One region of the Asticcacaulis aquihabitans genome, then DNA from elsewhere that is predicted to be linked to it. Evidence: predicted binding sites of a transcription regulator. Region 1 holds the regulator's gene; each other region holds the start of a gene.
What was found. Region 1 encodes LexA, which represses DNA repair genes until DNA is damaged. Its sites were predicted from a motif close to ATGTTCNCNANNTGTTCT; they were not measured.
Positions count from the first base shown of each region.

Region 2: the regulator LexA is predicted to act here: its motif matches at 1,101-1,118, upstream of recA (recombinase RecA).
Region 3: the regulator LexA is predicted to act here: its motif matches at 2,487-2,504, upstream of RCJ00_RS15725 (ImuA family protein).
Region 4: the regulator LexA is predicted to act here: its motif matches at 2,305-2,322, upstream of dinB (DNA polymerase IV).

Region 1 covers NZ_JAVGWM010000001.1:123,233-126,896, forward strand. Annotated here, with positions in the region: gene RCJ00_RS00615 (ComEC/Rec2 family competence protein) at 1-975, shown strand, start outside; gene lexA (transcriptional repressor LexA) at 1,071-1,775, opposite strand; gene trpC (indole-3-glycerol phosphate synthase TrpC) at 1,861-2,655, opposite strand; gene trpD (anthranilate phosphoribosyltransferase) at 2,734-3,664, opposite strand, start outside.
Region 2 covers NZ_JAVGWM010000004.1:728,779-732,442, forward strand. Annotated here, with positions in the region: gene RCJ00_RS17720 (DUF885 domain-containing protein) at 1-991, shown strand, start outside; gene recA (recombinase RecA) at 1,200-2,285, shown strand; gene alaS (alanine--tRNA ligase) at 2,479-3,664, shown strand, end outside.
Region 3 covers NZ_JAVGWM010000004.1:304,945-308,608, forward strand. Annotated here, with positions in the region: gene RCJ00_RS15715 (error-prone DNA polymerase) at 1-252, opposite strand, end outside; gene RCJ00_RS15720 (DUF6504 family protein) at 249-1,685, opposite strand; gene RCJ00_RS15725 (ImuA family protein) at 1,699-2,454, opposite strand; gene RCJ00_RS15730 (efflux transporter outer membrane subunit) at 2,571-3,664, opposite strand, start outside.
Region 4 covers NZ_JAVGWM010000004.1:237,372-241,035, reverse strand. Annotated here, with positions in the region: gene moaA (GTP 3',8-cyclase MoaA) at 1-430, opposite strand, end outside; gene RCJ00_RS15460 (thymidine kinase) at 493-1,122, opposite strand; gene dinB (DNA polymerase IV) at 1,192-2,295, opposite strand; gene RCJ00_RS15450 (DUF72 domain-containing protein) at 2,407-3,192, shown strand; gene RCJ00_RS15445 (Gfo/Idh/MocA family protein) at 3,192-3,664, shown strand, end outside.

The DNA of each region.
Region 1 (3,664 bases):
GCCTTGCTGGCCTTGGCTGAGGGCATGAAGCCGCCCATGCGTGAAATCAGCGTGCCCGTTTGGATCCGGGCCATTCAGGCGACCGCCCGCGGTATCTGGCTGTCGCTGCTGGCCTCCATGGTGGCGACCGCCGCAACAACGCCATTTGCCATCGCCTATTTCAATCGGTTCTCGGTCTACGGCCTGTTGTCAAACCTTTTTGAGGCGCCTGTCACGACCTTTGTCGTCATGCCGTCTCTCGCCATGGGCACGACGATGTCCGCCACGCCCTTCGGATGGCTGTTCCTGCGTGTGGCGGGTGCCGGGTTATGGGTTATTGAGCGCATTGCCGCCATTACGGCGGACTTGCCCTATGCGGTCATCACCTGGCCATCGGCACCGGCTTACGTCCTGCCTATTTCTTTTTTGGGATTGTTATGGATTTGTTTGGTACGGGGAAAAACGCGATGGGTCGGCTTGATTGCGGCGTCAACTATCTTGTGGTGGCCGCGTGTGCCGCCTCCGGACATTTGGGTGGATGCGGAGGGGGGCAATGCCGCCGTCCGTACCGCCGCCGGCGCTTACGTCCTGCGATCAAAGGTACGGCAATATGGCTTCGAGCAGTGGACACAACACTATGGCCTAGCGGTGCTGGATGAGATTAAGCGGAGTGAAAACTATGCCTGCAAGGGATATGGCTGCGTTCCGCTCGCCCAGCCGCGCGTTGGGTTCTGGTTCAGCAACAAGCCGCCAAAACCCGCGCGTTTGAATGAATTGTGCCAGGCAAGCGATCTGATCGTTCTGCGCAACCCCATGGGGGATTGGCCGGCCGAATGCGCCAGGGTTAACCGCATCAGCGCCGGCGATTTTCGTCGCCTTGGCGCCATGGAACTGACTCACACAGAAAAGGGCTGGGCCATCAAGGCAGCCCAGCCCCTAAGAGGCAAACGCTATTGGTCCAGTCCTTCGGAAGCAGAAGGCGGTATCAGTGACTAGAGCATTCGTCGGCTTAGTTGACCGCCTTATGGCTCTAATCTTTTGTAACGCCTCATGTTTTCCGAAAAGTGGGGTCCACTTTTCGGCATGAGGCTCTAATGGTAACGACGCATCAGGCCGACGAGGCGGCCCTGAACCTTGACCTGACCATCATTGTAGATTTGCGTCTTGTAATTCGGATTAGCGGCTTCGAGGGCAATGGATCCACCCTTCTTGCGAAGGCGCTTAAGGGTGGCGGTTTCGTCATCGACCAAGGCAACGACGATTTCACCGGTCTGGGCCGTGTCGGTCTTCTTGATGACAACAAAGTCGCCATTGAGAATACCGGCATTGATCATCGAATCGCCTTCGATTTCGAGCAGGTAGTGTTCTCCGGCGCCCAGCATGGATTCCGGTACGCGTAACCGGTCGCGCTCCTGGCCCATGGCCTCGATCGGTACGCCGGCAGCAATCTTGCCAAGCAGCGGCAGTTCACGCGTATCATCGTTCGAGGGCTTGACGGGGTCTGCAGCGGCCGGGCGCGTGCCTTCGACGACCTGAGGCACAAAGGCTTGACGGCCGCGCGGCGGCGCTGACGTGGTGGCCTGATCGGGCAATTTAATAACTTCAAGCGCCCGGGCACGGTGTGCGAGCCGACGTATAAAGCCGCGTTCTTCCAAGGCGGTAATCAAACGATGGATGCCCGACTTGGACGCCAGATCCAGCGCTTCCTTCATTTCGTCGAAAGAGGGGGAAACGCCGCCTTCCTTGATGCGTTCGTGAATGAACATCAGAAGTTCGCGTTGTTTGGTCGTCAGCATGGGACACCTTCGTGTAAACTGGTTCGCAAAATGCGGAACAAGTCATGAACCTACGAATGATGTTCTATATGTGTTCTTATTAATGTCAAGCTAACGATAATAGATTTTTTGTCGCCGCAGTGACGTCGCCTTGGCGCATCAGGCTTTCGCCGACCAGCATGGCGGTGGCGCCGGTACGCGCGAGGCGTTTGACGTCGTACGGTGTGAAAATGCCGCTTTCGGCGACGAGAATGTGATCTTTCGAAACCGAGTGCGCCAAGGTCTCCGTCACCGCCAGATCGACGTGAAAATCCCTGAGATTACGATTATTTATGCCGATCAGCTTGGATTTGAGTTTCAGAGCCCTGTCCATTTCTGCTGCGTCATGCACTTCGACCAGCGCATCCATGCCATAATGCTGGGCGCAGTCGATGAGGTCCGCAGCCAGTTCGTCATCTATCATGGCCATGATGACCAGAATGGCATCGGCGCCGATGGCCCGCGATTCGGTCACCTGCCAGGTGTCGACAAGAAATTCCTTACGGATGCAGGGCAATGACACAGCGGCCCGTGCGGCCTGAAAATGCGATTCGTGTCCCATGAAGGACGGATTATCGGTCAGGATCGACAGGCAGGAGGCCCCGCCGGCTTCATAGGCGCGGGCCAGTGCAGGCGGATCGAAATCTTCACGAATCAAGCCTTTTGACGGGCTGGCCTTCTTGATTTCGGCGATGAGTGAGAGATTGTCAGGCTGCTTGTTGGCGACCAGAGCCTTGGCAAACCCGCGAGGTGGACCGACCTCATCTATTTGCGCCTCAAGGTCGTCCAGCGTCACATGCGTACGCCGCGTCGCGACGTCTTCGCGCTTGTAGGTAGCGATCTTGTCGAGAATGTCCAGCATATCGTCTCCTTGGGTAGCGACCTTGGACGCTAGCACGGCGTGCGTTCACAGAGCAGCAACAGTTATGTTATGTGAATGTTATGACGCTTTTGTCGCCGCAATCAGCGTGTCTAGCGCGCTGCGTGCGCGGCCATCGTCAATGACGTTTGCCGCCAGTTCCACGCCTTCGCGCAGGGTCTCCACCTTGTCGGCCACCAGGAAGGCGGCCGCTGCGTTCAGCATGACGATATCGCGATACGCCCCGGTCTTGCCGTCGAGCAGAGCGGACAGTTCGGCGGCATTGTATTCGGGGGCGCCACCCGTGATGTCGGCCAGAGCCGCGCGGGGCAAGCCGACCGCTTCGGGCGTGATCTTGAACAGGCGGACAAACCCGTCCTTCCATTCGGCGACATCGGTTTCACCGGTCGTTGTCAGCTCATCCAGGCCGGATCCGTGCACAGACCAGGCTTTAGTGGCGCCGAGTTGACCCAGCGCCTGAGCGATCGGTTCAACAAAACGCGGCGAGGGGACGCCCACAACCTGACGCTTGGCACCGGCTGGGTTACTGAGCGGCCCCAGCAGGTTGAAGATGGTGCGAAACCCGAGTTGCTGGCGGATCGGCGAAACATGCCGCATGGCGCCGTGATGCGCCTGGGCAAAGAGGAAGCAGATGCCAGCGTCGTCCAAGGCTTTACGTTGTTGTTTCAGAGTCGCTTCAATATTTACGCCGAGCGCTGCCAATACGTCCGCCGTGCCGGATTTGGAGGTGATGGCGCGGTTGCCATGCTTGGCGACCTTTAGGCCGCCGCCGGCTGCGACAAAACCCACGGCGGTGGATATGTTGAGCGTATGCAGGCCGTCACCGCCGGTGCCGCAGACATCGATGACGTCATAGGGGTGGTCAAGATGAATGGCAGCCTTTCGCATGGCGCGGGCGCAGGCGGCGATTTCGCCGACGGTTTCCCCGCGTATCCGAATAGCGGTTACTGCTGCAGCCACCTGGGCCGGCGTTGGTTCACCACGCAAGCAG
Region 2 (3,664 bases), on a different contig from region 1:
TGTGTGGCACGTGCCGGACGGCGACGCGCGCTATGCCTTTGGGGTCAAAGCCAATACCTCGACCAATATGACGCCGGATGAAATTCACCAGATCGGCCTGGACAAGGTAAAGGAGATCGACGCCGAACTGGAAAAGATCATGCAGGCGCACGGCATGACCAAGGGGACGACGGGCGAACGCATGGCCGCCATGACCAAGGACCCGCAGTTCATCTATCCCAACACAGATGCGGGCAAGGACAAGCTCCTGGCCGATCTCAACAAACAGATCGATGTCGTTTTTGCCAAGCTGCCGCAATATTTCGGCGTGCTGCCGAAATCGAAGGTCACGGTCAAGCGCGTACCGAAAGCGACGGAGCTCGGTGCGCCCGGCGGGTATTACCAAGGCGCGTCGCTCGACGGATCGCGCCCCGGCGCCTATTACATCAATCTGCGTGACACGGCCGAAGTGCCGTCATGGACCTTGCCGACGCTCACCTATCACGAGGCGATCCCGGGCCACCACATGCAGATTTCGATCCAGCAGGAAAACAAGAACCTGCCGGAACTGCGCAAGATTTCGGGTTTCAACGCCTATATCGAAGGCTGGGCGCTCTATGCCGAACAACTGGCCGGCACCGATATGGACATGTACGCCGATGACCCGTTCGGCCATATCGGCTACCTGCATGACGCCATGTTCCGCGCCTGCCGACTGGTCGTCGACACTGGCATGCACCACAAGAAGTGGTCGCGTGAACAGGCCATGGACTTCATGAAGACCTATACGGGCGACCTCAACGAGACCGAGATCGAACGCTATGCCGTATGGCCGGGCCAGGCCCTGGGCTATATGGTCGGCAAGATCCAGTGGTTGAAATTGCGCGAAGCCGCCAAGACGAAGGCCGCTGCCAGCTTCGACATCAAGAAATTCCACGACACCGGCCTGTTGTGCGGCGCCGTGCCGCTGGCAGTTCTGGAGCAGGTCTATCAAGACGCCGGACTGATTTAAGTCGGGCGCGAGCTATGCGTGCTGGCGGCTATCGATTGAGGTAGCGCCAGCAGCATGCTGTAGCCCCCTGAATCTATTACCGTTTCAAAATTGTTCTCATGGCGCGTAGAGAACATATTGCGAACATGGAACAAATGGGGTACAAGAAATTCTCACGACGAAAGAAACAAACCCCAGCCGGGGAATCGTGACATAGAAGGGTTTGGTTATGTCATCTCAAGCGGTGTTGAAATTGGTAGGTAAAAACGAAGGTGAAAAGCAGCGCGCTCTGGAAGCGGCGCTGGCGCAGATAGATCGTGCGTTCGGCAAGGGCTCGGTCATGAAGCTCGGCGCGAACGGCAAGGTCCAGGAGATCGAGTCGATTTCCACGGGCTCGCTCGGTCTCGACATGGCGCTCGGTATCGGCGGTTTGCCCAAGGGCCGCGTGATTGAAATCTACGGTCCAGAATCGTCTGGCAAGACGACTCTGGCCCTGCACACGGTTGCGGAAATCCAGAAGCAGGGTGGCACGGCGGCCTTTGTCGACGCAGAACACGCGCTTGATCCCACCTATGCGCAGAAGCTGGGCGTTAATCTGGATGATCTTTTGGTGTCGCAGCCCGATAACGGTGAGCAGGCGCTCGAAATTACCGATACCCTGGTCCGTTCCGGGGCTATTGATATCGTCGTCATCGACTCTGTCGCGGCTCTGACGCCCCGTGCTGAAATCGAAGGTGATATGGGGGACAGCCTGCCGGGCCTTCAGGCGCGTCTGATGTCGCAGGCTTTGCGTAAGCTGACCGGCTCGATCTCCAAGTCCAAGTGCATTGTTATCTTCATCAACCAGATTCGCATGAAGATTGGGGTTATGTACGGCTCCCCTGAAACCACGACGGGCGGCAATGCGCTGAAATTCTACGCTTCGGTCCGTCTTGATATCCGTCGCACCGGCGCCATCAAGGTGCGCGATGAGAACATCGGCAACAGCGTCAAGGTCAAGGTGGTCAAGAACAAGATCGCGCCGCCTTTCCGTGAAGTCGAATTTGATATCCTGTTCGGCCAGGGCATTTCCAAGATTGGCGAAATCATTGATCTCGGCGTTAAGGCCGGCATCGTTGAAAAGTCGGGATCCTGGTATTCTTATAATTCGACCCGTATCGGCCAGGGCCGCGACAATGCTCGTGATTTCCTTAAGGCGAACCCCGACATGGCCAAAGAAATCGAGAACGGCATCCGCAAGAAGTCTGACACCTTGTCAGAAGAATTGCTGGGCGTACCGGAACCGGATGCCAACGAAGGCGATGAGTCGCTGTAGGATTTGATGGCGCGGTCCAAACCCATGCTTCCGCACCATCGGTGAAGAAGACGCTCTGAGAAGGGCGTCTTTTTTGCCATGTGTGCCTGGTATTCGCCAAAAAGATAGCCCTAGCCGCGCAAAGGTCTTTGCGCTCGCGAATAAGCCCCTCTATATACAAGCCCTTATTTCTTACCCCGAACCGAAGCAGACCATGCCGTCCTTAAACCAGATACGTCAGACCTTCCTCGATTACTTTGCCCGCCAGGGTCACGAGGTCGTCTCGTCCTCGTCGCTCGTGCCGCATAACGATCCGACCCTGATGTTTACCAATGCGGGTATGGTTCAGTTCAAAAATGTATTCACCGGTGCGGAAACGCGGCCCTATCACCGCGCGACGACATCGCAAAAATGCGTCCGCGCCGGTGGTAAGCATAACGACCTGGATAATGTCGGCTACACCGCGCGCCACCATACGTTCTTCGAAATGCTCGGCAACTTTTCGTTCGGCAACTACTTCAAGGCCGAAGCCATCGAGTTTGCCTGGAAGCTGATCACCGAAGACTACGGTATTGACAAGAATCGCCTGATGGCGACCGTCTATATTGACGACGATGAAGCCTTCGACCTGTGGAAGAAGATCGCTGGCTTGCCGGAATCGAAGATCGCCCGTATCGCCGGATCGGATAATTTCTGGTCGATGGGCGACACCGGCCCGTGCGGTCCGTGTACGGAAATCTTCTATGACCACGGCGACCACATCTGGGGCGGCCCTCCGGGCACACCGGAGGAAGACGGCGACCGTTTCGTCGAAATCTGGAACCTCGTCTTCATGCAGTTCGACCAGCAGGCCGATGGTGCGCGCGTCAGCCTGCCGAAGCCGTCGATCGATACCGGCATGGGCCTGGAACGTGTCGCCGCTGTTTTGCAGGGCGTGCACAACAACTACGATATCGACCTGTTCAAGACATTGATCGCCGCGTCGGAAGACGCCACCGGCGTCAAGGCCGAAGGCGACACCTTGCCGTCTCACCGCGTGATCGCCGATCACCTGCGGTCATCCTCCTTCCTGATCGCCGACGGCGTCACGCCGTCGAATGAAGGGCGGGGCTATGTCCTGCGCCGCATCATGCGTCGCGCTATGCGCCACGCCTATCTGCTGGGAGCACAGGAACCGCTTCTGCACCGCCTGGCGCCGACCCTGGTTGCCGAAATGGGCGGCCATTACGGCGAATTGAAGCGTGCGGAAGCCTCTATCGTCGACACCCTGCGCCAGGAGGAAGAACGCTTCCGCCGTACGCTCGGTCGCGGCATGACCCTGCTCGACGACGCGACGCGCGATCTGAAGGACGGCGATGTCATGAGCGGCGAAACCGCCTTCAAGCTCTACGACACCTACG
Region 3 (3,664 bases), on a different contig from region 1:
GTAGACCAGAAGCGCGCTGCCATCGCGCAGGTCGAGCCGGCAACCGGCGATCAGGCGTACGCCCGTTTCCTTTGCCGCCTGCCAGGCCTGAACGATACCGGCGACCGAGTTGCGGTCCACCACACCCAAGGCGTCCAGGCCGAGCGCCTGCGCCTCTTTGAACAGTTCGATGCAACTGCTGGCGCCGCGCAAAAAAGAAAAGTGCGTCGTCACCTGGAGTTCGACATAGGGATGCGCCGGGAATGCGGTCATGCGAAAACTCCGTGCATGAACCAGCCGCGCGTGCCCGTCCTATGGCCTTCGCCATCTCCGGAGCGAAACAGCCAATACCGCGCCCCGGCCTCGGTCTCGACCCGGAAATAGTCGCGTACGGCGTGGATTTCCGGATCGCGTTTCCACCATTCCCCGAAGATGCGTTCGGGGCCGTCGGCGGCGATGACCTGATGACGCGCGCCGCGCCAGGTGAAAGCCCGCGGCGGATAGTCGGGCAGAAGACCCAGGGTGGTTATCGGTTCTGGTCGGGCGAACAGGCGAACCGGGCGCGGCCAGTGTTGGGGCCAGATGTCTGCTTGGGTGTTCTCAATCGCCAGGGGAGACAGCCGGTGCGCGCACCGTTCCGGTACGTCGCTTTCGGCCGGGGACAGGCGATAAATGCGTTCGGCGCCTATGCGGTTGCTAAGCGTATCGATCAGGCTGGACAGGCCCGCACCGGCAGTATCGCCCGGCGTATCGAGGGTGCTGCTCTGCGCTAACGCCAGCGGCTCGGCACCCGTGGCGACCAGGCGCATGCGCTCGACGCCGAAACCGGGATCGACGGTTTCCAGCCGGTCGCATAGCAAGCGTGTCAGGCGGGCGGCATCGCGTACCGGGCGGGCCATCCCGATGCGCACGGCTTCAATGCGGTTATCGACACGATGAAACATCAGGTCGAGTTGCGTTGCTCCGAGGTTTTTACTGTCCAGCCGGTCGCATATCTGCGCTGTAAGCTTGCCCGTATAGCGCGCCAGAGTTTCCGGCGCGCCTATGGGCTCGGCGAACACGCGCGTGACCTCCGTGATGTCGGGCAGGTGTACGGGATCTAAGGGTTCGTTCAGGCGACCAAAAAGCTGGTCCAGTCGCCGCGCAATATCAGGCCCGAAGCGATGGACCAGGGGGGCGCGTGGCTGGGCCGCCAGGTCTCCGACGATCTGAAAGCCGAGGAGGCTCAGGCTATGCACGGTGTCCCCCGGCAGGCGCAGGGCTGCGATGGGCAGACCGGGCAGGCATTTGTCCTCTTCGCCGGGGGCGGTGATGACGGATGAACCGGGGCCGAAGCGGGCCAGGGCATGCGCGGCCCCCCAGGTACCGGCCAAGGCGGCGCGCGCTTCGATACCCTGCGCGGCCAGGGCCTGAATCAGCCCGTCCAGCAGGGCGGCTTCTCCGCCTTTCAGATGCGCCGCCCCGGTCACATCCATCACCAGACCGTCCGGTGGATCGACAGCCACAAGGGGGGAAAAGGTGCGCAGCGCCCATTGCGCCAGCCGCTCCAGCCCGTCGCGATCGGCCTTAGGGTCGGCATCGTGGATGGCCAGACCCGCCACGAGTGCCTGCGCCTTGGTAAGCGCCATGCCGGGATACAGGCCCGCCTGCCGCGCCGCGCGATCCACGGCGACGACCACGCGACGTCGGCCGTCCGTTCCTTTCAAGATAAGCGGCCCCTCAGGAGGCGGCGCGCAACTGTGCATCTGACGCCTGAGCCGGTCGGTGGACCAGCGGGGCAGCCAGAGCGAGACAAGTCTTGCCATCGCACGCCTCCACATCGAATTCGGCGCTATGGCCGCCCTTGCATCGCAGCAGTTCCAGATGCCAGCGCGCCCGTCCAATGCCAGCGACCGGCAAGGGCGCGGAAGGGGTGGCCGAAATGCGCCATCGGGTGGTCGCCGCTGTCGGCTGGCCATAATCAGCCGCGCCTCTTTCCTGTTTCCAGCGGCGCACAATGAGGCCCAGGGTGCCGAACGCTTCCGCCGCCAGTTGCAGCCGCCGAGACACCATCATCGACAGTTTCGCCACTTCGCCTACGACGGCTGTGACGCCGCCGTGGCGCAAACCTTCCTCGCAACAGGCCAGAACCGACTTTTCATCGCGGGCTTCGACATAGATCACCCGGTCTGGCGTCAGCCCGACCTGAGCCAGGCCCGGTGCAAACAGATCGGATTGGGTTACGCACCACAGGATCTGACCGTGTGTTCGCGCGGCTATGCCGGCGGCAAACAGGGCCGCGGCCGCCGCATCGACACCCCCGCCGTCCCGCCCCGCGATTTCATGAACGGCGCCCAGCGCCAGTCCCCCGCCCGGCAGGTGACGATCTATGGCGTCAACGCCGAACGGCAGGGCGCCGGACGCATGCAGGCTGCCGTCCAGCGTTGCGATATGCTGGCGCAGGTGTGCAAGGTCGCTAGGAACAGGCTTCAACATGGAACAATATCCTCACCGAGTTCTTCGGCATATTGTTCACTTTTTGTTCTCATATGACGCAAGAGTCAAGACGTTTGTTAACGTCTCGACTCATTGCCCTGAGAAGTGGGGCGGAGCTAGTTCAGGCCGCCACCGAGCGCCGCATAGAGATTAATCAGGTTCAAGGTGCGAACCAGGCGAATGCTGATCAATTGCTGCTGCGCGCTGTACAGAGTGCGTTCGGAATCGGTCAGGGTCAACCGGGAATCGACGCCGCGATCGAAGCGCGCCTGGGCCAGGGTATTGCTGTCCGTTGCCGCCTCGACGACTCGCGTCTGGGCCGTCAGGCGATCGTCGATGGTGGCGCGGGTGGCCAACTGGTCGGCCACATCGCGGAAGGCGGACTGGATCGCGCCTTCATACTGGGCCACGGCGATGTCGCGGCTGGTCTTGCTGGCCGACAGATTGGCGGCATTTGCGCCACCGGCAAAGATCGGCACGGAAATGGACGGGGCGAACGTCCAGGTATCGATCCCATCGAACAGCTTGCCCAGGTCGCTGGAGGCCTTGCCGGCGCTGGCCGTAAGCGAAATGCTAGGGAAGAACGCCGCTCGGGCGGCACCGATATTTGCATTTGCCGACTTGAGGCTGTATTCCGCCGCCATCACGTCCGGCCGCTTCAGCAAAATGTCCGACGGTACGCCGACGGGCAGATTGGCCAGCACGGCATTATCCGGGAAGGCGTCGGGCAGAAGATCCGGCGTCACTTCCGCGCCAACGAGCAGGCGCAGGGCGTTCCTGTCCTGCTGTACCGTGGCGGTGAGGCTGGCGACATCGGCGCGCGCTTGTTCAGTCAGCACCTGGGTCTGGCGAAGAATCATCTGATCTGTCGCGCCGACATCGAAGCGCTTTTGCGTCAGGTTCAGGCTTTCTTCGCGCAGGCGCAGGGTTTGCTGCGACAGGCGCAATTGCTCCTGATCGGCGGCCAGGTTGAGCCAGGCCGATGCAACGGCGGAAATCAGGCTGATCTGTGCCGCCTTTCGATTTTCGGCCACGGCGAAATAGCTTTGCAGGGCGGCTTGGTTGAGCGACCGCACGCGGCCGAACAGATCGACTTCCCACGAAGCGCCGACCGAGGCGGAGTAGGCTTCGGTCGTACCGACCGGATTGCCGTTGGTGTCGACCGTACCGGTATTGCCGCGGCTGCCGGCAACGGTAGCGTTCACAGCCG
Region 4 (3,664 bases), on a different contig from region 1:
GATCGCCGCCGCGCGTGATACGGCGGTAGGTCTCCGGGTCCAGGCTGTCGAGTGACACATTGATGCGACCGATCCCCGCCGCGACTAAGGTCGGCACAGCCCCCGCCAGCAGCGTGCCGTTCGTCGTCAGGGTCAGTTCCTTGAGACGGCCGTTATGGACCTGCTCGCCCAAACGCAGCAGGAAATCGAGCACGCCTTTGCGGACCAGGGGCTCGCCGCCCGTGATACGCAGCCGCTCAACGCCCCGGTCGATGAGGAACAGGCTTAGACGTTCCATCTCTTCGAAACTGAGCAATGACGTGCGCGGCAGGAAGGTCTGGCGCTCGCTCATGCAATAGGTGCAGCGCAGGTCGCAGCGATCCGTCACCGACAGACGCACATAATTTATGCGGCGTCCGAAACCGTCGATCAAGGGAGCGCGCAGTGACATGTCTACACTCTAAGTCCGACGCTGAGAAATAACAAGGCGGGCCGTCATCGCGAAAACGCGGATCAAACCTGCCGCGGATTCGCCCCGTCCAACCAGTCTTCCGGTCCATTGACCGGCCAGTGCCCAATGGCTTCTTCCCAGTGCTTGCGGCACAGGGAGATATAGTCCGACTTCTCCGCCGACACCTGATCGCCATCGGCAACCACCAACCCGTCGGCGCCCTTGCGCACCACCATCGTCGCCTTGGACCCGCAAAAGCAGATGGTGCGGATTTCGCGCAAGGTGTCGGCGATGGACAAAAGCTCCGCCGATCCGGCGAACAGCTCGCCCCGGAAATCGGTGCGCAGCCCGTAGCACATGACGGGGATACCGAGACGGTCGGCAATCCGCGCCAATTGCCAGACATGTTTTCGCGTCAGGCATTGTGCTTCGTCAACGAAGACACAATCGATCCGGTCGGCTTCCAGGTGATCGCGGATGCTCTGAAACAGATCGTCACCGTCGCTATAGAGTTCGGCTGGTTCCGAGATACCGAGGCGCGAACTGATGACGCCTTGCGGTCCGTCAGCATAGGCCGCGCAGGTATACATCAGCACGGTCATGCCGCGTTCGCGATAGTTATGGGCTGCCTGCAGAAGCAAGGTCGATTTGCCCGCGTTCATGGTCGAATAGGAGAAATAAAGCTTGGCCATGCCCTGCTTTTAGCGAAGGCGCCGCGATTCCGCGAGTCGGATGTCGGGTTACCAACACCCAGTTTCACACTAAAGCGACAGGCTCAGTTGTTCAGCCTGCGGATGATCCTTCTCGCCCAGGGACGACATCGATACGCCCAGCAGCCGGATCCCCTTGGCGACAGGGAAAACACCTTCCAGAAGCGTGCGAGTAAAGGCGGTCAGTTCGGCCCTGTTGGCGACCGGCGCCAGACCTGATCGGCTGCGCGTAATGATGCGGAAGTCGCTGAACTTGACCTTGAGCGTGACAGTGCGCCCCTTGATCTGATTGGCATCGACATAGCGCCAGACCTTGTCGATCAATGGTTCCAGGAAGCTCCAGGCCGTATCGAAATCGGTCGTGTCGGTGAAGAAGGTGTTCTCAGCACCAATCGATTTGCGTTCCCGGTTGGGCTTGACCTGGCGATGGTCGATCCCGCGCGAAATGCCGTAATAGTAGCGCCCTGAGACGCCGAAATGCTGCTCCAGGAAATCGAGTGTCTGGTTGCGTATGTCCTGGCCGCTGAACAGGCCCAGCCGGTTCATCTTGGCCGCCGTCGCCGGACCAATGCCGTGAAATTTCTTGACCGGCAGGGCGGCGGCGAAAACAGGCCCCATGGCCGGCTTGATAACGAACAGGCCGTTGGGCTTGTTCTGATCGGAGGCCAGCTTGGCCAGGAATTTGTTATAGGAAACGCCCGCAGACGCCGTCAATTGCGTTGCCTCCCAGATGCGCGCGCGAATCTCCTCGGCGATTTCCGTGGCGGACGACATGCCCTTCAGATTTTCGGTGACGTCGAGATAGGCTTCGTCGAGCGACAGAGGCTCGACCAAAGGGGTGTAGTCTTCGAAAATATCGCGGATCTGGCGCGATACCGCCTTATAGACCTCGAAGCGATGCTTGACGAAGATGAGATCGGGGCATTTACGGCGCGCCGTTACCGACGGCATGGCGGAATAAACACCGAACTTGCGCGCCTCGTACGACGCTGCGGCCACGACCCCGCGTTCGGAGCCGCCGCCCACGGCCACGGGCTTGCCGCGCAGGTCGGGACTGTCGCGCTGTTCAACCGACGCAAAAAACGCATCCATGTCGATATGGATGATCTTTCGTGTCGGCGCGGGCTGTTCGTCGTCCATAACCATTTGACTCATGCCACATCAAGAACATAAAGTGAACATGAAAAATTACTGCCACAAATGCGTTGCCATGCCATAGCATAGTTTGGCACGCGTTTAGGCGATACGTGTCAGCAGGAGGAAAACATGACCATCTATGTCGGTATCGGCGGCTGGACCTATGAGGAGTGGCGCGGCCCCTTCTATCCGGAAGGCTTGGTGCAAAAGCGCGAGCTGGAATATGCATCCTCTAAATTGACCTCGATCGAGATCAACGGCACCTATTATGGCGCGCAAAAGCCGGCGTCCTTCCAGAAATGGCGCGCCGAAACCCCGGACAATTTCGTCTTCGCAGTCAAGGGCACCCGCTACGCCACCAACCGTAAGAACTTGGCTGAATCGAAGGACAGCGTCGATCGTTTCCTGAACAGTGGCATCAGCGAACTCAAGGAAAAGCTGGGCCCGATCAACTGGCAATTCATGGCGACGAAAAAATTCGATCCGGCGGATTTCGAAACCTTCTTCAAACTGCTGCCGCCTGAGGTTGATGGCGTCCGCCTGCGCCACGCGGTCGAGGTGCGCCACCCCAGCTTTGGCTGTAAGGAATTTGTCGACCTGGCCAGTCATTACGGTGTGGCCATTATCACCGGAGCCGATTCTGAATTTCCGGTCATTGCCGATCTGACAGCGGATTTCGCCTATGTCCGCATCATGGGCACCACCGACCAGCACGAGAAGGGCTATAGCGAGCAGGCGCTCGACGAATGGGCGTATCGCGCCCGCGCCCTGTCGGAAGGACAAGTGCCGAACGATCTGGACACCTTCGGCGCGAAACAGCCGCCCCGTCCGCACGATGTCTATCTTTACGTTATAAGCGGTTACAAAACGCGCAACCCCGCCGCCGCCATGGCGCTGATCGAAAGACTGTCGTGATGAAAAAGACGGTATGGGGTGTACTTAGCACGGCCAGGATCGGCGTCAAAAAGGTCATTCCGGCGCTGATGCAAAGTGACGAAATCCACGTGAAGGGGATTGCGTCACGCGATGCAACGGCGGCACGCGCAGCGGCAGACACCTTAGGGCTGGATACCGCCTACGGCGCCTACCAGGACCTGATCGACGACCCCGAAATCGACGTCATCTATAATCCCTTGCCCAATCATCTGCATGTGCCCCTAACACTCGAAGCGGCCCGGGCGGGCAAGCACGTCCTGTGCGAAAAACCGATGGCGCTCAACGCGGCAGAAATCGGACAGCTGAGCGAGGTGGCGCAGACAGTCCACATCATGGAAGCCTTCATGGTGCGCCATTCCCTACAATGGCTGGAGGCCCGCCGCTTGATCCGCGAGGGCAGCATAGGCACGCCGCGCATCATCCAGTCGCAGTTCAGCTACAACAACACCGA